2 regions of the Ammoniphilus soli genome follow, and region 1 is predicted to be linked to the other one. Evidence: riboswitches for the same ligand, from Rfam matches in the RefSeq annotation. Region 1 holds a riboswitch; the other holds the start of a gene.
The links. Region 1 has a riboswitch for cyclic di-GMP ahead of ABLT31_RS27950 (Flp family type IVb pilin). Riboswitches for the same ligand answer to the same signal wherever they lie in the genome.
Positions count from the first base shown of each region.

Region 2: linked by a shared signal. The riboswitch ahead of ABLT31_RS23060 (Spo0E family sporulation regulatory protein-aspartic acid phosphatase) and the one ahead of ABLT31_RS27950 (Flp family type IVb pilin) in region 1 are both predicted to bind cyclic di-GMP.

Region 1 is NZ_JBEGDL010000023.1:45,652-56,151, reverse strand. It holds gene ABLT31_RS27995 (histidine kinase dimerization/phospho-acceptor domain-containing protein) at 1-678, shown strand, start outside; gene ABLT31_RS27990 (sigma-54-dependent transcriptional regulator) at 653-2,047, shown strand; gene ABLT31_RS27985 (hypothetical protein) at 2,269-2,421, shown strand; gene ABLT31_RS27980 (short-chain fatty acid transporter) at 2,406-3,728, shown strand; gene ABLT31_RS27975 (hypothetical protein) at 3,739-3,891, shown strand; gene ABLT31_RS27970 (copper amine oxidase N-terminal domain-containing protein) at 4,276-4,704, shown strand; gene ABLT31_RS27965 (hypothetical protein) at 4,911-5,525, shown strand; gene ABLT31_RS27960 (YbhB/YbcL family Raf kinase inhibitor-like protein) at 6,859-7,068, opposite strand; gene ABLT31_RS27955 (DUF192 domain-containing protein) at 7,071-7,412, opposite strand; cyclic di-GMP riboswitch class I at 7,659-7,747, shown strand; gene ABLT31_RS27950 (Flp family type IVb pilin) at 7,831-8,007, shown strand; gene ABLT31_RS27945 (A24 family peptidase) at 8,120-8,632, shown strand; gene ABLT31_RS27940 (TadE/TadG family type IV pilus assembly protein) at 8,625-9,005, shown strand; gene ABLT31_RS27935 (pilus assembly protein TadG-related protein) at 9,007-9,909, shown strand; gene cpaB (Flp pilus assembly protein CpaB) at 9,940-10,488, shown strand; gene ABLT31_RS27925 (AAA family ATPase) at 10,485-10,500, shown strand, end outside.
Region 2 is NZ_JBEGDL010000013.1:145,803-156,302, reverse strand. It holds gene ABLT31_RS23085 (spore germination protein) at 712-2,283, shown strand; gene ABLT31_RS23080 (Ger(x)C family spore germination protein) at 2,289-3,530, shown strand; gene ABLT31_RS23075 (hypothetical protein) at 3,527-3,757, shown strand; gene ABLT31_RS23070 (GerAB/ArcD/ProY family transporter) at 3,809-4,897, shown strand; gene ABLT31_RS23065 (PAS domain S-box protein) at 5,005-5,295, shown strand; cyclic di-GMP riboswitch class I at 5,507-5,594, shown strand; gene ABLT31_RS23060 (Spo0E family sporulation regulatory protein-aspartic acid phosphatase) at 5,671-5,850, shown strand; gene ABLT31_RS23055 (winged helix-turn-helix transcriptional regulator) at 6,121-6,447, opposite strand; gene ABLT31_RS23050 (DoxX family protein) at 6,582-6,974, shown strand; gene ABLT31_RS23045 (pirin family protein) at 7,037-7,741, shown strand; gene ABLT31_RS23040 (DoxX family protein) at 7,776-8,192, shown strand; gene ABLT31_RS23035 (pirin family protein) at 8,231-9,106, shown strand; gene ABLT31_RS23030 (hypothetical protein) at 9,207-9,362, shown strand; gene ABLT31_RS23025 (DUF3231 family protein) at 9,526-10,044, opposite strand; gene ABLT31_RS23020 (CBO0543 family protein) at 10,390-10,500, shown strand, end outside.

The DNA of each region.
Region 1 (10,500 bases):
CTTCGGGCATTGGGAGAGCTCGCGGCAGGCATGGCGCATGAAATACGCAACCCGTTAACCTCCATCAAAGCATTCAGCCAAATTATGGAGCAAGGTCTGGATCCGGATGAGCCCAACAGGGATTATCTGGGGATTATCATCAAGGAGACAGACCGGATGAATCGCCTGGTGGAACAGCTTCTCCTGTTTGGAAAGCCATCCATCCATGATGAGCGGGAATGGAATCTGCCTGAAGTGCTGGAGCAATCCTTGCTGCTTGTTGAGCATGATTTGCGGAAAAAATCGGTTCAAATCACCAAGCAGCTGGAGAGCGCTCCGATGATGATCGACTTTCATCTGCTCCAGCAAATCATGATCAACTTACTGCTGAACGCCGTTCAGGCCATTGAGGCAAGGGGACGCCTTGAAATGAGGACCTTTAGGGACCATTCTCGGGTAGGGTTCTCCATATTCAATAGCGGTTCTCCGATTGGCGAGGATGTGAGGGAAGAGATTTTTCGGCCTTTTTTTACGAAGAAACCGCAAGGAGTCGGGCTGGGGTTGTCGGTTACCCAGAATATAGTGCAGCTCTACCGAGGGAGGATTACCTTTGACAATGTGGAAGACGGTGTGAGGTTCCAGGTCGAATTCCCCATAGGAAAGGAGGAGAAGGATGGCGAAGATTCTGGTCGTGGATGATGAAGCTCATGTCCGAAAAGCGATAGGAACGGTTCTCAGGAAGGAAGGGCATGAGACCCTGGAGGCGGGTAATGGGAAAGAAGCGCTGGAGCGATTGGAACAAACATCCGGCGGCTTTCGTCTCGTCCTTTTGGATTTGAATATGCCCGAGATGGGCGGGATGGAGCTGCTCAAGGAAATCAAGGAACGGTTTCCAGAGATTTTGGTTCTTATCATAACTGCTTACAGTACGGCTGAAACCACCATGGAAGCGATGAGCCTGGGAGCTTATGATTACATTGTGAAGCCTTTTGATATTGCCAATCTCAAGCATATTGTAGGCAAAGCGGCGGAAAAAGACCAGCTGACAGCAGAGCTTCATCAGCTTCGCCAAGCGGTTGCCGGCCGCTATTCGGAGGGGATGATCGGGAGGTCCCCTCAGATGCAAGAGATCTACAAGACCGTCGGCAAAGTGGCGGCGACTCCCGCAACGGTGCTGATCGAAGGGGAGAGCGGGACAGGGAAGGAGCTGATTGCCAGGCAGATTCATTACAACAGTCCGCGGTCGGCCTACCCGCTGGTCACCGTCAATTGCGGGGCCATCCCGGAGAATTTGCTGGAAAGCGAGCTGTTTGGCCATGAGAAAGGAGCCTTTACCGGAGCGGTGGAGCGCAAGCCCGGCAAGGCGGAATTGGCGGATCGGGGAACCCTTTTCCTCGATGAAGTGGGGGAGCTGCCCCTTAGTCTGCAGGTGAAGCTGCTGCGGTTCCTGCAGGAAAAAGAAGTGCAGCGGGTAGGGGGGATCCATCCGGTTTATGTGGATGTCCGGGTGATTGCCGCCACGAACCGCAATTTGCAGCAGATGGTGAAAGAGGGAACCTTCCGGGAAGACTTATATTACCGCTTGAACATTGTGTGCATCGAGCTGCCGGCTCTTCGGCAAAGGATGGAGGATGTGCCTGATTTGGTCCGCCATTTTCTGATCCGCTATGCCCGCGAAATGGACAGCTCGGTCCAATACCTCGCCCCGGAGGCGCTGGAGCGGCTGCTCGCCTATGATTGGCCTGGGAATATCCGCCAGCTGCAGAATGTGGTTTGCCGCTCCGTGGTCATGGCCTCGGGGACGATTCTCCTTCCGGAGCATCTGCCTCCTCTGGGCAGAGAAGAAAGGCAAGCGGAAGACCCTGCTTCGAATGAGTTTAGCCTGAAGGAAAGCTTTCCCCCAGGATTTTCGATTCGCGATGTGCTGCGGCGGGCCGAGATGCGGGCGATGAAATGGGCCTTGAACCGGACTTCCGGAAACAAAGCGCAGGCCGCACGGCTTTTGGATATGTCCCGTAAAGCCTTCGTCTATAAATGCCAGGAATATGGATTGGATGAGGAAGAATAAGTGTGTAAACATTACACATCAAGTGTAGATGTTTTACCCGCTTGATGAGGGGTTATTTGCATTTTGTGATCTATTCGCTAGTTGGAGAGGTTTATTTGCAAGGGATCTACCTTAGCAATAAACCTCTTTTTATTTTTGGCATAACTTTTGCAATTAAGTATTTTTGTAATCATTTTTAATACTTCTGTGAGCAAACCAAAAAGGAGTGAGGGAATTGTAGGTTGGAAGCGGTTGCGGCCATTTGTGATGGCGCTTACGGGGTGAGCGTCGAGGAAGTTCGCCAAAAGGCTGAAGCGATCTCATTCGATTCCGCTTCAGGTTTGCAGAAAGTAGAGAAATTAATAGAGGGGGATGTCATATGTTTAGAATCATGACGGCAGCCAGTGTGAAGCTGGTCAGCCGATACTTGCCGGATCCATTTTTGTTTGCTGTGATTCTTACGCTCGCGGTGTTTGGATTTGGCCTGGCAGCAGGCAACACGCCCACCCAGATGGTTCAATTCTGGGGAGAGGGCTTTTGGAATCTTCTATCTTTCTCCATGCAAATGCTGCTAGTGCTCGTGACGGGCTATACCCTGGCCCAGACGCCGGTTTTCAAGCGGATTCTGTCGTCTGTCGCCTCCACCGTGCATACGCCAGGGGCTGCGATTATGCTGACCTCTTTCGTATCCGCTTTGGCTTCCTGGATCAATTGGGGTTTTGGGTTGGTCATCGGTGCCCTGCTGGCTAAGGAAATTGCGAGAAAAGTAGATAAAGTAGATTACCGGCTGCTGATTGCGAGCGCTTACTCCGGATTTATCGTGTGGCATGGGGGATTATCCGGATCGGTTCCGTTGACAATTGCTACCGATAAGCACTTTGCGGCTGATCTGATCGGAGTTATTCCGACCAGCGAAACGATCTTTTCGCCGATGAACCTAGCGATTGTAATCGCTTTAATGATTGCGCTTCCCGTATTGAACCGACTCATGCATCCGGAACCGGGAAAAGAGATTGTTTACCGGCCGGCGGATGATGTCAAGCTGGAAGCTGCTGCGGCGACGGCTGATGCAGCCTGCGACACTCCTGCCGATAAGCTGGAGAAGAGCAAGATTGTTTCCCTGGCCATCTCGGTGATCGGATTCTGGTTCATCATCGGATACTTTGTGAAGAACGGATTCAAATTAAATTTAGACATCGTTAACTTGTGCTTCTTGTTCTTGGGCATTTTGCTGCATGGCACGCCTCGCCGCTTCCTGGAAGCTGCGACCGATGCGGTAAAGGGGACGACGGGCATCGTGATCCAGTTCCCCTTCTATGCCGGAATCATGGGCATGATGGTTTCTTCGGGCCTTGCTGGACATATTTCTGAATGGTTCGTTAGCATTTCCAATCCGACGACGTTCCCGCTCTTTTCTTTCTGGAGTGCTGGTCTAGTCAATATCTTCGTTCCATCCGGCGGCGGACAGTGGGCCGTGCAAGCCCCGATTATGCTCCCGGCAGGAATTGAGCTGGGAGTTGATGCCGCGAAGACTTCCATGGCTATTGCGTGGGGTGACGCTTGGACGAACCTGATCCAGCCATTCTGGGCCCTGCCAGCCTTAGCTATCGCCGGCCTTGGAGCAAGAGACATCATGGGCTACTGCCTCATTTTGCTTTTCGCATCCGGTGCGATCATTTCGTTAGGTTTTCTAGTGTTTTAGTAAACATTAGATGATATTAGGATCAATCCTGAATAACCTGACCAATTGCTCTATAAACGGGCGGGATTTGTCTCATGATGTAGTAAAGCCTGGGCAATGGGGTTATGCCGAAGAAATCGGCTACGTTAAATATGATCCTAAAGAGGATGATGAGGAATGGTAGAAACTCTAACTGAACCCTGACCGTTTGGTTAGGGTTTTTATTTTTTAACCAAATAACACTTTGCTTTCTAAAATAGGTTAACTGCAATTTCCATCTCCTTTCTATGTATAAATTAATAGAAAGGAGTGAGAACTTATGGGTATTAGACGTAACAAAAAGCGACCTTGTCCAACCATGTCCTGAGTAGTACTATGTAATGCCCAAACATAATTTTCTAAAATATTAGCTTCTGATTTATTGCAGGAGCTTTTTTCGTTTTAGGGATTTATCCTAAGCGAGGCATATGACGATTCATGTCAAAAAGTAATTATTTGAATTACAAGGAATCTTAGAGTTAATCTAGAACTATATACCCATGATATTAAGATTATGGGGTGATCGTTTATGAAAAAAGTCGCAATTGGAGTTATTGTGGGTATGCTCATGGGAGGATCTTTAGTTGGGTTTGCTGCACAATCCGAAATCAAATTGATTGTAAACGGAAAAGAAATCGAATCTGACGTTCCTCCACAGGTGATAAGCGGAAGAACAATGATTCCAGCAAGGCCGTTAGCGGAAGCATTAGGTGCAACTGTTGAGTGGGACGGTCAAAGAAGAGCAGTAGTAATTACAACAACAGATGGAACACCAACTGATCTGTCTCCGGTTAATACTATACCAACTGATTTGCCTATAGCTGATGACAATCCAAAGGTGGAAGATAACCATCAACATGATTCAACCCACGATCTAAATGATGATCATGGAAATGATGGTGAAGAGAACGAGGATGGTGATCACCGCGGAAGAAACCGTGGCGGGAGAGACCATTAGAACAATTTTTATTACAATATGATCAAGATCCTGTCACCCAGGATCTTTTCTTTTTCTGTAGGGATTCTTTAACGAAGCAATACTCTCATCACAAATTGGTTTGAATATAAACCTTGTTTAAAGAAATAAATTCCAAAACAGTGCAAAAATACCTATAATTCGAGTCTGTGTTGAGAAGAACTCGTTTTCATAAAGTACTATCATCAATGGCGATCGTCTCACTTTTAATGACGGGAGTTGCTTCCGCCGCATTTGAAACCGATCAGACTGGTAAGAAGCTGAACAATCATCAGATTGATCAACTCAATGCTGTTAAGGCTGTTACTGAGAAATTCCAAGATGTACAAGATGCTATCGATGCTGGATACGAACCGGTAGGGGATTGTGTAAATGCGGACGATATACCACCGCTAGCCGGTCTGGGATTAGGCACAATGGGTATTCATTATTTCAATCCTAATCTTGTAAATAATCATCCGGATAGCAAAAATCTTAACTATAAAGACGTTCTTATCCCAGAACAACCAGAGCTTCTTCTCTATACAAGGAGCGCAAACGGTGAATTAGTTCTTATAGGCGCAGAGTACATGGTTTCATATGAAGAATGGAAAAAGATCCACGGTAGAAAAGATACTGAGGCTGAAATGCTAGATCCTAATTGGAAAGGTCCTAAGCCTAAAATATTTGGTTTTGAATTTGAAGGACTTATGGAAGCTCATGGCCTGGGAGAGCCTTCGCATTTTGACAAGCATATCTGGCTTCATAGTGATAACCCAGTGGTGTCGATGCGCAGTGGAACCCCAGCTGCACTTGTGATCTAGAAGTCGAGGAATAGAAACCCTATTATTCAAACCTTTTTGAAGTCCTGATATATCTTTCAGGATCTTTTTTTTATAGAGGAAGAGGGGAATAAATCTTAACCAAAACTAACCCTTTATTCAAAAAAATAACCGTAGGAAGCAACAAACCTCAGCTTTAGAATCTAAATTATAATATTTAAAGGGATTACTTGGAACAAGTTTGTGGGATTCATTCTTCATATTCTATACAATGCTGAGGTAAACGAGGATTTGGGCAGGGAACCAACCTGCAATTTCTAAAAAACCAACTTATGTTTCCTTGTTCTGATATCCTTGCAATAATAACAAGCAAAATATAAAGGACTATAATTAGACGCACTTTTAAACAACCCCTTTTAACCAAATAAATACGGACACTTTAATTTATGGTAAAGACATAATAAACGTTTGTATAAAAGCTCTAAAAAGAAAAAAATCATAAGAAAGGGCTGTAGGATGATCTTCCGAAACAACCAAAAATACGAGGGGAAATTCATGGCAGCAGACGAAGAAATTGCGTTGGAAGGGCGCGTATCCCGCACTTCTATACAATTTCTATGTTTATCAGTAAGCGACTAGTTTTGCTGCTTCTACTGCTTTAGCCAAGCAAGTTTTAGAGGAAGGAAAGCCGGCAGTCGAACGGATACGCGAAAACTTCTTGTCTGCAGGAAGTTCTTCCGATCCGATTAGCGTGTTAAAAGCGGCTGGCAGAGATGTCTACATCCAAACCGATTGAGGGTACGATGAAAGTTTTAAAGCAAACTTTAGATTTTGTAGACATATCTCCATCTTTTCAAAGTCAATAAGGTATAACATAAAGCGGATAGCTGCATTTTTTATCTTTGCTTACTTTTCTTTTTTCTTTTATTTCTGGTTGGAATATCAAAACCTAGTTCGCAATCTTCACAGCACGCGGGAAGCATAATATTAAAATCATTGGAGTTGACCCATTGATCGAAACATCTTATTTTACAGTCGCATATATCACGACATCTCTGTGGGTTTCGGTGATTTTTGCACTTTTTATAACATCTGCTGCAAGACCATTTACAGTCACTGGTGATTTTGGTTATTGAACCGCGAGAGTTGGCCATTTTATTACCTCCTGTGATGTAATCACTATATAGGATTCGGAACTCAATGGAATGGGCAAAAATACTACAATTTAAACCTAAATTTTATCCAACAAAAATGCCTGTCACCGCTCGAATTATGTTCTTCTTACTTATGATCAGGCGTATATTTGAAGTGGAAAAGGCCTTACTCAAATAAGAGTAGGCCTTTTTTGGATCGTTTGTAATCTAATTCACCCTAGTTATTCTTTTGTAAAGCCTCCGACCCATTCCGATTTTCCAATGATCTTGCCGCTTAAGGCCGCTTCAAATTGCTCTAGCGCCAGAAAAGGGGCAGGAATGTCGATACTTTCGGTATTTAAGGCAAACAGTACTAAGTGATCATCATGCCTTCCTGAATTGGCTGGTGGCTGAGTTCCGCCATAGGCTTGATTTGTTTGGAAAACATCGATTATTACAAATGAAACTTGTCTCTTAAATTGATTTGGGTCTCATATCCTGCCGGAAACTCGATAATAAAGTAGGCTTCTTTTATGCGAGGGCTGATTCTCCACGGTTTAAGGCTTCGGACGATGTGAATGACGGTCCCTTCCTTGTCCAAGTAATAAACGTCAATGGGAAAGCGCATAAAAAACATATGAACCTGGTTAGTTCTATTAAAAATCATGCCCAAATGGGTATTCTTTTTCCCCATTAATCCCCAAAACCGACTCCAAAACGTAAAGGCAAGATGGAGATCAATTGAAGATTCTTCTTTCTTATCTATCTTTACATACCGAAATTTATGAACAGCCACTGCTGAGATCCTCCTAAAATGATTTAGTTTTACCTTAAGGTGAATGGATGGTTTTCGCAATAGGTTAATAGGGTTTGTTATTTGAGAAACAAAATAATCGAAAATTATACATATTATTACAAAAATCAATAAAAACTTTTGTCAATAGGAGTTGATTCCTGTTGCTTAATATAAAATTGGGTAGAAAAAATAGGAATATTGTTTCATATGAAAGTTACCTATTTCCCACTAATATATAGCTATAAACAATCGAAAAGGCAAACTTAGGGAAATCTAAGGACGCAAAGCTACAGGGGCTAATATCAATTCTATGATTATGCCAGCCAGCTGCCGAAGACATATGCCTACCTACAGTAGATGCTATTCTTCGGGATAGTATTTTTTTATTTCAAAAAAACTGTTAAAGGTGGGAATTGTGATGATGAATTTTGTAAAGCGTTTGGTACGTGAAGAAGAAGGACAAGGTATGGTGGAGTACGGTTTGATTTTGGGGTTGATTGTGGTTGGGGCTATTGTTGCTATGGGGCCGCTTGGTACAAAAATCACAGCTTTATTTAACAAAGTCAACACAGCAGTAACAACACCAGCATCTTAAAATTAGTTGGAATTAGTAAAGCCTTTAGGGTCCTATTAAAATATCTCAACATACATAAAGCTCCCTTTTCCCCTTGAAAAGTGGGGCTTTCTTCATAAAAGGGGAAACGACCATGATAGATTACATCCTATGGATCGTACTTATTATTTCATTTATAACCGATCTATCTAAACGGAAAATCCTAAACATCATTACACTTCCGACCATTGTTATTGGTCTTATATACCATTCAGTCATAGATGGATGGAGTGGTCTTCTATTCAGTGGGCAGGGATTCCTGCTCGGTTTAGGCCTTCTGCTGATTCCCTTTGTTCTCGGAGGAATGGGAGCGGGAGATGTGAAGCTTCTGGCGGCAGTGGGTGCGATGAAAGGGGCAGGCTTTGTGTTTAGTTCTTTTCTTTTCATGGCGATGGCCGGCGGGGTGATGGCCTTAGTAGTTCTTATTGTACGAAAAGAATTAAAGTATCTTCTCTTTCGATTTTTCCTGTTTTTGACCGTTGATAAAGGAAAGATTCAACCGATCCATCCGTCGGCAAAGGAAAAGGGCTATACCTTGCCTTACGGTGTAGCGATTGCTGCGGGGGTGTTTCTTGCTTATTATCTGGGTGGGGTTTTTGATGCGTGATGAAAAGGGTCAAGCCACGGTGGAAATGGCGCTATGTGTTACCTTGTTACTGCTGCTGGTATTTGGCTTAATCGATTTCGCGAGGATCTTTCATGCGCAATTAACCCTAGATCATGCGGGAAGAGAAGGGGCAAGGGCAGCCAGTGTAGGCGGTACGGACCAGCAAATCCAGGATGTGATTTCTCAGGCGTCGGGTTCTTTAGGGAGTACGAATCTCACGGTGTCGATTACCCCAACCAAGACTGAGCGCAGGCGGGGGACCTATGTCACCGTGGATCTGGCATACTCGATTCCATTGACGACGCCTTTATTAACTCCCTTCCTGCCCAATCCGTACTCTTTTTCAAAGAAAACAACGATGAGGATGGAATAAGGTGAAGTGGCTTAAAGACGAAACAGGAGCCGTTGCTGCTTTTTTAGCGATCATCATGACCCTGCTGTTGGGTTTTGTGGCATTGGCCATCGATGGGGGACTGTTATATCAGAAAAAGGCGAGTCTCCAGCGAAGTCTCGACGCAGCTGTGCTGGCCGGGATTCAGGAGCTTCCGTCCTTTCCCGATGAAGCGAGGGAAGAGGCCGCCTATACGGCTGAAGTTAATGGATTGGACCCATCGAAATTACAGACAAATTTTAATCTTTCCAATACCAGGATGGAGGCTAGGGCAACGGAAGACCAAGAGTTCTTCTTTGCTAAAGCCATCGGGTTTCATTCTGCCAGTGTAGCCGCTCGGGCTGCGGCCGAGTTAAATCCGCTAACCTCCGGTAAGGGAGCGGTTCCGCTGGGTGTAGAATATACGACGAACCTAGCATTCGGCACGCAAGTCAGGCTGAAGGTCGGGGATTCCACGGTAGGGAATTTCGGGGCGTTAGCGTTAACGGGACCCGGAGCCCGCAATTATGAAACGGATTTGAAAGAAGGCTTTCTTCAGTACCTTTCTGTTGGTGCAATTCTCAATACGGAGACGGGGAATATGGCTGGTCCAACGGAAAGAGCGGTAAATTATCGCCGGTCTCTTTGTCCGTTTCACGGTACTGCGACCTATCAGGATTATCCGAGTGATTGTCCAAACATTGTTCTTGTTCCCGTTTATAAAGCGGTATCCATTCAAAGCAACCAGATTAAACAAGTGGAAGTGGTGGGGTTTGCCTCCTTTTTCCTTGAAGGGATGAATAGCTCGGACGAGGTCGTTGGACGATTTATCCAATTCGTCCATGAAGGAGCGACTTCTCCAGTCCAGGCGAATTACGGTACCTATGGGGCTAAACTAGCTCAATAAATTGATCTTAGGAAGAATAAGGGTGGTCAGATGAACACGAGAAAAATATGGCTTGGGGCATTGGTTTTTGGGTTAATGGCAACGGCGATCGTTTATTTATTGCTTTTCCCCAGCTCGAATGCCAAGCCAGCTGCAACCGAACCCCCGCCGCCACCCCAGGCGAATGAGGAACCGAAGGAAGGTGAGGTGAAGCCGGAGGCTGCTCCGGTAGCGTTGGAGATTGCTGAGGGGAAGCGGGCGATCACGGTGAATATCAATGAAGTGCAAGGGGTGTCAGGGTTTATTGTCCCTGGTGACTTCGTTGACGTGATTTCCCTTCATCCCCATCAAATCCTTTTACAGCATGTCCGGGTACTGGCTGTCGGCAAATCGATATCCGCTCCTAAACCAGGAGAAAAAAACGAGTACCGGACCATTACCCTTGAGGTTCTGCCGACCGAGGGACTTGCGGTCGCCATGATTGAGACGAGCCCGGAAGGAAGCTTTCACCTGATGCTGCGTTCACGGGAAGATAGGTCTACCACTCCGCATAAACACATCACACCTGAACAGTTGGGCAAAGGAGAGATTCCGAAATGAAGATCGACTGGT
Region 2 (10,500 bases), on a different contig from region 1:
GAAAATGCAGTGGTGAGGAGTGTAATCACAATCATCAACCGCCGAACCCATAATATACCCGACATTGTAGCCAGTGTGCTTGTGGAACCTCCCAAAAGAAATAAAATGCTCATGTGTAACCAATGATGAGAGGACCCCTATCCAGTAACTTTGGTATGGCAACTGTTGAATATAAGCTGAATGTATTGCCATCACGAAAAAACGATGGCTTATGGAACGTTTATGTATAAAGTGACCAATACAACACAATGCGTAATTAAGTTGTATCGGCGGTCATAATTGATCCACCTTTATGCGGTGTTCGCATCCCAATAGGGTAAACCTTATTGGGACTTTGAATGGAGATAACAATGTTTCAATACTTTATCAAATCCCATTTACATATCCTAAAAACTATTTAACTATCGGGAGTCGATTGTTCAGGAAGACTGCTATGGCAGTCTTCTTTATTTTTTTCTTAGTGTATAAGAATCTCAAAATCGATAGATTAAAAGCAAAAATCAGCCCATGTCGGCTGTTTTTTGTTTTACATCAATTAAAAAAACGGCTAGATGCCGAACGGCCGCCCCACAGTTCCATTAATTGTGGAAATTATGTACGAATATTTCAGTTGCTTATTGGTAAAATATTCATTAACAAAACCATCTAGTAAAATTAAATTTAAGATACCTTGATGAAAAGGGAGGGAAGCAGCCGGTCATGTTGATTCGCATGATTCTTCATCAGCTTCGGAAGAAAGAACAAGCCCACATGCAACAGCAAATGACGAAACAACAAGACCCGCTCTCTGCAAACTTAACCCAAAATATCCGGGTCCTTAGTGCCATATATGAGGAATGTTCCGATGTCGCCTTTCGTCCTTTTTTAATCGGAGGAAAAGTTAAAGCTTTCCTTATTTATATAGAAGGACTATCCAATATTGAAGAGATGGATGCGAACGTACTCGCTCCGCTAATGCAGGAATCAACGGAGAAACTGAATACCCTGAATGAATTGCTGGAAAAGAAATTATCCGTTACGAAAGTGCAAAAGGTGAAGACTTTTGCCGATTGCGTAGAAAAGCTTTCTATCGGTAATCCACTATTATTGTTGGAACAGCAAAATGAGGGTTTCGCTTTAGGCTTGGCCAAATGGGAGAAGCGATCGGTTGAGGAACCTACGGCTGAAAGCACTGTCCGGGGACCACGCGATGGATTTACGGAAACATTAGGAGTTAATATATCCCTGCTGCGAAGAAAGCTTAGAAGCCCTAAATTGAAAATGAAAACGATGAAAGTGGGCAGCTATACCCAGACCGAGGTGGCCATCGCTTTCATCCAAGATATTGCTGATAAAACGTTAATCGAAGAAGTGATGAATCGGCTGCAGCGAATCGATATCGATGGGATCCTGGAGAGCGGGTATATTGAGGAAATGATCGAAGACAATCCTTTTTCGCCGTTTCCCCAAATCTTAAGTACGGAACGTCCTGATGTTGCCGTTTCCAGCTTGCTGGAAGGGAAGGTCGTCATTTTGGTCGATGGAACCCCTTTTGCTTTAGTGGCTCCAACGACTCTCTATTCTTTATTGCAGTCTAGCGAAGATTATTATGAACGATTTTGGATCGGAACAGCCATCCGCTGGCTGCGGTATTTATTCGTGGTGATTTCCCTGCTGCTGCCTTCCTTCTATGTAGCGGTTCTTACCTACCATCATGAGATGGTCCCGACTACCCTTCTGATTAGCATGGCATCTTCACGGGAAGTCGTGCCGTTTCCGGCTCTGGTAGAAGCGTTGATCATGGAGATTACATTTGAAGCGCTGCGGGAAGCAGGGATCAGGCTGCCTAAACAGGTTGGCGCTGCCGTCAGCATTGTAGGAGCCTTGGTCATCGGTCAAGCGGCGGTTCAGGCCGGGTTGGTTTCCGCTCCTATGGTTATGGTGGTAGCGATTACGGGCATTGCCTCCTTTACCATTCCCCGCTACACAGCCGGGATTGCCTTAAGGATGCTGCGCTTCCCGATGATCATTCTTGCAGGAACGCTCGGATTGCTCGGAATTATGATTGGGATACTCCTCATCCTGATCCACTTAAGCACCTTGCGTTCCTTCGGTGTGCCTTATTTGACTCCGATGGCTCCGATGAAGGGGCGGGACATGAAGGACGTCCTGATGCGGGCACCCTGGTGGATGCTGAACACACGCCCGCACTTAACCGGAAAAGATAACCTTTACCGGCAGGCTCCTGGCAATAAACCGAATCCCATCCATGGGGATGACAAGACAAGTGCAAGAAAGAAGTGAAATGAATGCGACTGAATCTTTCTAACTACCGTCCCATTGTCTTTCCAATGAAAAAAATCAGCCTGATTCTTTTTCTTTGCCTGAACCTATGTTTGCTTACAGGCTGCTGGGATCGAACTGAAGTCAATGATTTGGCCATTGTGACGGGAATTGGCTTGGATCAACAGAAGGAGAAGGGAATCGAATTGACTATTCAAATGTTTGTTCCGAAAATGGTAAGCGGAGGCCAGGCAGGAGGCGGAGGAGGAGGTGGAGGAGGTGGTGGAGGAGGAGAAACCCTCTACAGGTCCGGGACGGGAACGACGATTGCGAATGCTCTCGCAAACCTTCAGGAGAAAATTCCACGGGAGGTTTTCTGGGGTCACACCAAGGTCATCGTGATCAGTGAGAAGCTGGCGAAAGAAGGCATTCGCGAACCGATGGACTACTTGGCCCGTCATCCTGAGCCCCGCCTGAGGGCCCATGTATATGTCAGCAAGGGCAAAGCAAAGGATGTCATGGCTTTGCTCCCCCCTCTGGAACGAAGCTCCGCGGAAGTGCTGAGAGAATTGTCGGAATCCGAAATATTGATAGAAACAACCTTAAAAGATTTCCTGCAGATGCTAATCAGTGAAGCAGCTACAGCGGCCGTCCCGATGGTCGACATCTTGCCGCCTCAGAAGGGGCAAAGCAAGCTGCAATCGATAGGCTTTGTTAACCGCACGGCTATTTTCAAAAAGGATAAAATGATCGGTCATATTGATGCGAGGCTGACAAGAGGAGTTCTTTGGCTGAGAGACGAAATCGAACAGGCCACTATTACGGTGAGGCCGGAAGCGGCGAAGGGAGGGCATGTCTCGGCAGCTCTGATTCGTGCCCATACAAAGCTGCTTCCCGAAATCGAAGATGGGAAATGGAAGATGACCGTTAAAACGGTAGCGGAAGATGATTTGGTTCTCAACGGCACAAATTTGAGCCTAATGGATCCCGAAATTACAAATATGGTAGGAAAGGAATTGGAAAAGGAGATTGAAAATCGCATCCAATCAACACTCCAGAAAGTTCAAAAAGAAATGAGAGCGGACATCTTCGGATTCGCAGAGGCTTTTTATCATAAGTATCCGAAAGAGTGGGAGAAAATGAAAGACGAATGGGATGATGTCTTCCCCAAGGTGGAAGTCAAGGTAGAAGCCAAAGTGTATGTGCGCAGACCCGGTTCGTCGACTGCTCCGCAAGGATTGCCTGAAAAAGAGGTGAAGAAAAAATGAAAATTGTAGCCGCATTGGGGATCACCATCATTGTTGCCCTTATGGCGCTATTTCAAATCGCTAGACTGGATCCCCAGAAAAACCAAAAAGAAAAAGCTGCTTTTTTGGCACTAACAGCGGCAGGATGGCTTCTCTCCCTCCTGCTCGTATTCTTTCCGGACATGCCGGGGCCCAAGCAGTTGATCATGACGATCTACAAACCCTTTGGGAAAATTTTAGAGCAATAAAAAGCGAGGAATTTTAACGGTATCCTCAAAAGAGGGAAAAGAGGTGAAAGCATGCTGGAAAAAGGAAAAATTTCCGCTTTGCAAATGGGAATCATCATGTATCCGGTAGTTGTAGCAACTGCCGATCTTTTGGTTCCGGCGATTACCACGAAGTACGCCAAGCAGGATATGTGGATCTCTCCCATTTTGGCTTCCGTTACCGGGTTTCTTGTTGTGTACACAGTAAATCAGTTAAACAAGGCCTATCCGCAGGAGACCATCATTCAATACAGCGGACGCATACTCGGTCAGATTCCAGGAAAAGTACTCGGGTTTCTGTTTTTGCTATTTCTTCTGTTAACAAACGGTCTTATCATTAGACAATATGGAGAATTCATCGTCGGCAGCTTTCTTACGAAAACGCCGTTGACATTGATCATGGGCAGTATGGTACTAACCTGTGCCCTTGTTGTGCGCGGTGGATTAGAATCGTTGTCAAGAGTAGCCCAGATGATCGTACCGGTGGTGGTTTTATTGTGGGCATTGATCTTTACCCTGCTTATACCGGATATGGAAGTGAAGAACATGCTTCCCATTATGGGGAAGGGAATGATGCCTTCCCTCCTGGGGGCGATTACTCCGATGGCCTGGTTCACCCATTTTGTGCTGCTTTCCTTTTTTCTTCCCTTCTTGACGGACCGGGAAAAAGGAATGAAGTCGGGGATGATATCCGTCATCTGTGTGATGATGACTTTGTTTATCATCAATATAGGAACCCTTTTCCTATTTGGAGGCCTTACATCCATGTTAGCTTACCCGGTGATGAGCGCGGTACGGTATGTTAGTATTGCCGACTTCCTGGAACATCTTGAATCCCTCGTGATGGCGATTTGGGTTGCGAGCGCTTTCCTTAAAATCTCAGCCTATTATTATGCGCTTGTTCTAGGCACTTCTCAATGGTTGGATATTTCCGATTATCGAGTTATCGTCTTTCCGCTGGGCCTTCTTTTGTTGGTTTTTAGCCTTTGGTCGCTGCCAAATCTTCAAGAAGTCAACTATTTACTGACATATGTAGTATTCAATAATTTGGCCTATGAAATGATCATCCCGCTATTACTATTACTCATCCATACCATAAGGAAAAAGATGGTTTCGAAGTAGATTTAAAGCCCAAATGAGTTAGTACCGTAGCAAGTTCCTATCCGCGCATCATTGATTTCTCCAGGTTTCATGGGCCATTCATGAAATATTGGGAGTAGCTAGAGCCCATGGAAGATGAGCTAAAGAAAATTGAAGAGTTGCACAATCTGATACCTGAACATTCCCAAGATATGATTATCCGTTTCACGTCACTGGGGATTTTAACCTATGTATCACCTGCTTCCAGTCTTCATCTTGGTTATGAACTAGAAGAGCTAGTCGTAAAAACGGATAAGAAACTCAGCGGTTTATTAGAAAGTGAATTAATCGATTTTGAATTATTTATAAGGCATAAAAGTGGGAAACGAGTAGAGGTAAGGACTACCCTTTCACTAATTATATCAAAGGGGAATAGGTAGACCTCTCTTTCTTTGTCACAGATATTACAGAACAAAAGCAACCCGAAGAATTCATTAGATCAGAACAGTTATCCGTTGTAGGAGAATTAGCTGCTGGTATCATGTTAGTACACTTGCAAGACAATGCAGTATCAATGAAACCGCTCCAAAAACCGTCACATTTTTCCTTTTTTGCCCATGATATAATTTGGATAGAAATTTAATACTTACAAATCGATAATGGCATACTCACCCGAAAGGGGAGGACGCAAAGCCTACGGGTCTAAGGTGATAAAAGCTATGGCAGCCGGGTTACCGAAATTGTGCATATTCCTTATAAAGAGAACCGCTCAGTTTCATTAGAGTGATCTTTTTTATTTACTGGAGGGGATTAGCATGGTTTCTATTGATGAAATAAGAAAAGAGATCGAACAATTAAGGGCGGAGATGGAGAATAAGGCCATGGAGCATCAATTGAACTTTTTGCACCCGGAAGTCGTCCATCTAAGTCAGTTATTAGACAAGCTGATTGTACAAGTGATGCAGGAGGAGCTAGCCATCCATACATGTGCATAAAATGAGAGCCTACATAATACAAGGCTGTAGGCTTTTTCCTTTTAAATCGTCACTTATTGAACAATTCTTCCCGGTAGCTTATTATTTGCTAACGGAGTCAATAGTTGAGGAGCCATGATGATAGCGGCTCCTCTTTTTGTTCAGCTATTGGGCAGTTATCTTCAGTAAGTTTTATCCCTAACGCCATTTTTTTGTTTTAAAGCAGTTATTCTAAACCCAGAATATCATTTTTGTGTTTTCGTATAGAGATTAATAAGTTAAAACCCAGCCTTATTTGGCTGGGTTTTCTTTTATCCATTTCTCTGCCCACTTTTCACACTCTTCCATCATGGGTTTTAATGATCGACCCTTTTCCGTCAGTTCGTATTCAATGCGGATTGGGATTTCAGGATACACGTTCCTTCTTACAATATCCGCTGCCTCCAACTCCTTAAATCGTTCTGACAACACTCTATCACTGAGGGTTGGGATGATTCTGGATATATCTTTAAATCTGGCTGGACCGTTCATTAAGACACGAATAATTAAACCTGTCCATCGTTTGCCCAGTAGTTCAAAAGCGGACTCAAATGTAGGACAGAGCGTAAAGTCTTTCATGGAAACCACCTCCAATTATAATTTTTTATAAGGTACTTGACGTAAGTAAGTATAACACAGTATGATACTTACATAAAGTTAGTTATAATAAAAAGTCAGTAAATAATAAAAGGTAAAAAGAGGGGGCAGTCTTAATGAATCTTGGTCTTTTAATCATTCGTTTAGTCATTGGTCTAACATTTATGGGACATGGCGCTCAAAAACTGATTGGTTGGTTTGGAGGGTATGGACCGAAAGGAACCGGCGGTTGGATGGAATCCATTGGGATGAAACCCGGTGTCCAAATGGCAATCCTTGCAGGATTAAGTGAATTAGTAGGAGGCTTGCTTTTTGCTGCGGGGTTTTTGACGCCTATCGGCGCACTACTCATCGCTGCTACCATGGTGGTGGCTATTTTGAAAGTTCATGGACAAAACGGATATTGGAGTGATAAGGGAGGATTCGAGTACCAAATGGTTTTGATTGCGGTGGTAATCGGTGTGGCTCTTATTGGTGCAGGTTCTTATTCTCTTGATGCGGTGCTATAAGGTAATTTGAGATGTTTAGATCATTAAAATGGGAAATATAAACGAAAACACAGGAGGTTATCATGATTAAGGTATATCCAGCAGAATCGCGTTTTACAGCAAATCACGGGTGGTTAAAAACTTCTCATAGTTTCTCATTTGCCGAATACTATGACCCGAATAACATGAATTTTGGTTCTCTCCGCGTACTAAATGATGATTATGTAGCCGCAGGCAATGGATTTGGAGCACATCCGCATCGGGATATGGAGATTGTCTCCATTGTTCTAAAAGGTCAATTGAAGCATGAAGATAGTACGGGCGGTTCCGAGATCCTTAGACCCGGAGAAATCCAAAGGATGACCGCAGGAACGGGTGTCGTCCACTCGGAATATAATCCCTCCAACACCGAAGAGGTCAACTTTCTGCAACTTTGGTTTATGCCAGAGAAAAGTGGATTATCGCCATCTTATGAGCAAAAAGCGTATGACCAAAATGTATTGAAAAATAATTTGCTCCCAATCGTTTCGAACCGTGTTCAATCTGAACAGGTCGCGTTCATCCATCAAGATTTGACCTTGTATCTGTCAGAGTTAGACGCAGGAAAAACTCTCACCTTCACCCAAGAGTCAAATCGTAAAATCTTTCTCTTTGTAATCGAAGGCGATCTCGCATTAAACGAGCAAACCAAGCTGAAAACACGCGATTCAGCAAGGATTACTGACCTTACTGAATTGAAAATAGAGGCGAATTCAAACGCGAAATTGATGTTGATTGATTTACCTTAAGTTTTTAAAAAAATAGATCAGGAGGAGAAACAAAATGAACAATCATCAACTAGGAGCATTCATTTTAAGAGTAGTGTTAGGGATTTCCTTTAGCATTCATGGTTTTGTTAAATTCCAAGGGGGCATTGGTAATATTGCTGGATGGTTCGAAAGCATCGGACTTCCCGGATTTCTAGCCTATGTGATTGCAACGATCGAATTATTGGGAGGATTAGCCCTTATTCTTGGATTAGGAACACGATTGGTATCTGCACTATTAGCCATCATTATGATTGGCGCCACTTTAAAAGTGAAATTAGCCGTTGGCTTTTTGGGGAACGGTCAAATGGCTGGATGGGAACTTGATCTTGCGTTCTTGGCTATGGCTGTATATCTAGCTTTAAATGGCAGTTACGCTTATTCCCTAGATAGGACTTTGGGACTTTCAAAAAGAGAAGAAGCTGCTGCTTAACAGATTAACAATTCCCTAGGTTTCTTAGCTAAAAACGATTGGAAGCCACCAAGGAACGCAATAAACGGTGCGCCCGACATGACTCGGGCTTATTTATTAAACAGAAAGGGATGATCATGATGTCTATCCGCATTTCTTCAACAGATCAACAGGCATCCGGAGGATTTGACGAAGGAAAACTGGTAGAGCAGAAGCCTATTGGCTTTCCGGGAGAAGGATCAGCCGTAGACCGTGTGGGAACTTTGTTTTATTGGGCGTGGTTTCAAGCAAAAGAAGATGCCTATCTCCCGCCTCATCCTCATAGAGGATTCGAAATCATTTCCTACCTTTTAAATGGAACCGTGCATCATCAAGATACGCTTGGAAATGAAAGATCTCTTCATACTGGTGGTTTACAGGTCATGCAAACCGGTAGTGGGGTTCAGCACTCCGAAAAATATAAAGAAGGTACTTCCGGATTTCAAATTTGGTTTGAACCATTCATGGGCGAATCCAACTACGTTACACCCACCTATGCTGATTATGAGGATCACGAACTTCCCGTTGTTGTAACGGATGGTGTTACTGTTAAAACCATAGTGGGTGAAAATTCTCCCGTTCACTTAGTGGCAGACTCTAAAATGTGGGATGTCATAATCCCTGCTGGACATAAGTTTGAGCGCGATATACCCAAAAGCTACTCCATTGCAGGTCTTGTCGTGGAAGGTCAGTCGGATTGGCATTTCGAATCTGAAACAAGATCGGTAGATACAAAAGAGTTTGTAGTATGCGAAGCTACTACACCCAGTGCTTTAAAAATCGAAGCGAGCGCTAACGACGATACTCGCCTCATTCTAATTCAAGTGCCAAGTGTGCTCCCTTATCCTTCGTATAAAGAGGTTAAGCTTAGAGTTAAATTAAAAAAAGATGAATAAGTAAAGGCATAAGAGGAAGGAAGTTCACTGCTTACATTATTTTAGAAGAATCGGGAATATTTCCTTTGCATAGCAGCTTACGGAAATTATATTGTGTTTCATGAGCTTTTTACTTAACTATCGCGATTCAATTGCAGGGTATGCGATTGGCATCGGATTAATAAAAATTTATTCTAACGGGGTTCGATTGTTCGATAAGGAGTTGGGCTGCGTTCGGCAGTCCTTTTTTGTTCGGCTAAAGGGCAACATTGCGTAATACTTAGGGATTAAAACCTATAAGGAAAAGTTCCTCCATACTATTATCCACCGGGACTATCAAAACAATAATTTAGACCGACCTATACATAAGGGTCGGTCTTTTTGTTACGAGGAAAGTTTATTTGCGGGTTTTAATTACAAGCATTAATGAATTTACAATCCTAAACATGGGCTAATTCAGGCGTTTGAACATGTAGAGGAGGTGGAATTAACCAGCCCTTTTCTTTGTTGATTCTTAATAGTCTTGCACCATACTGAGCCTTAGCGGTATGAAACTGTCCAAACATCATAGCGATGTCCTCACGGATAGATTGTCCTATAACTTGACTACAAGATACCAATCCTGTTGCAATGTCCCTAGATACAGCAGCGGCTATCTCAGGATCTGTAAAACGTGCCCCAGCCGGAATACTTTCTAAATTTGCAACTGGACGTTCTGGTGGAGAGGGAGGAAGCCCAATCCCGTTGGCTTTTAATAGTGTCTCAACTTGGTCAATTGATTGCTTCATATTACTAAGCATGTCTTCAAGAAATTTTTTTAGATCAGTATCACCTGTATGATTAATAAATGTTTGGTATCCTGCCACCAATCCCTTGGTTGTTGAAAGGTAGCTCCAAACACCAAATACTTCACCATAATGCATTGGTTCATTTTGAGGATTGCCGCTCAATACTCCCATAATCGTCCTCTCTACACTCATTAATGTTGTAAAGTTCATTTTGGGTTCTCCTTTGTAAAGAACTTAACCCAAGTATATTTTTGGCAAAGTAGGGAGATTTCAATAATGAAAAAATTCCCAAGTTGTTGCTAACGGGAATCGATTGTTCGATAAGTTGGGCTGCATTAGGAAGTCCTTTTTTGTTCAGCTCAGAAAAAATTAGATTGTTGAAGATAGTTTATTACTTTTCTTGGAAATGATTAAGCTAGGTGAAGAAATAAAATATTAGAAGGTTAGGGTTCCAAATTGAACAATTATCATTATTCATATTCAGATATTGAAGAGATCCAGCGAAAATTAGTTGAAATGCGTTATGAATATTGGATTCAACATGATTTATTTACATTTCAATGGTGGATGTTATTGACGCTATTTATAACTCCGTGGGTTATTTGGTGGAGTGTTCTGGATAAGCAA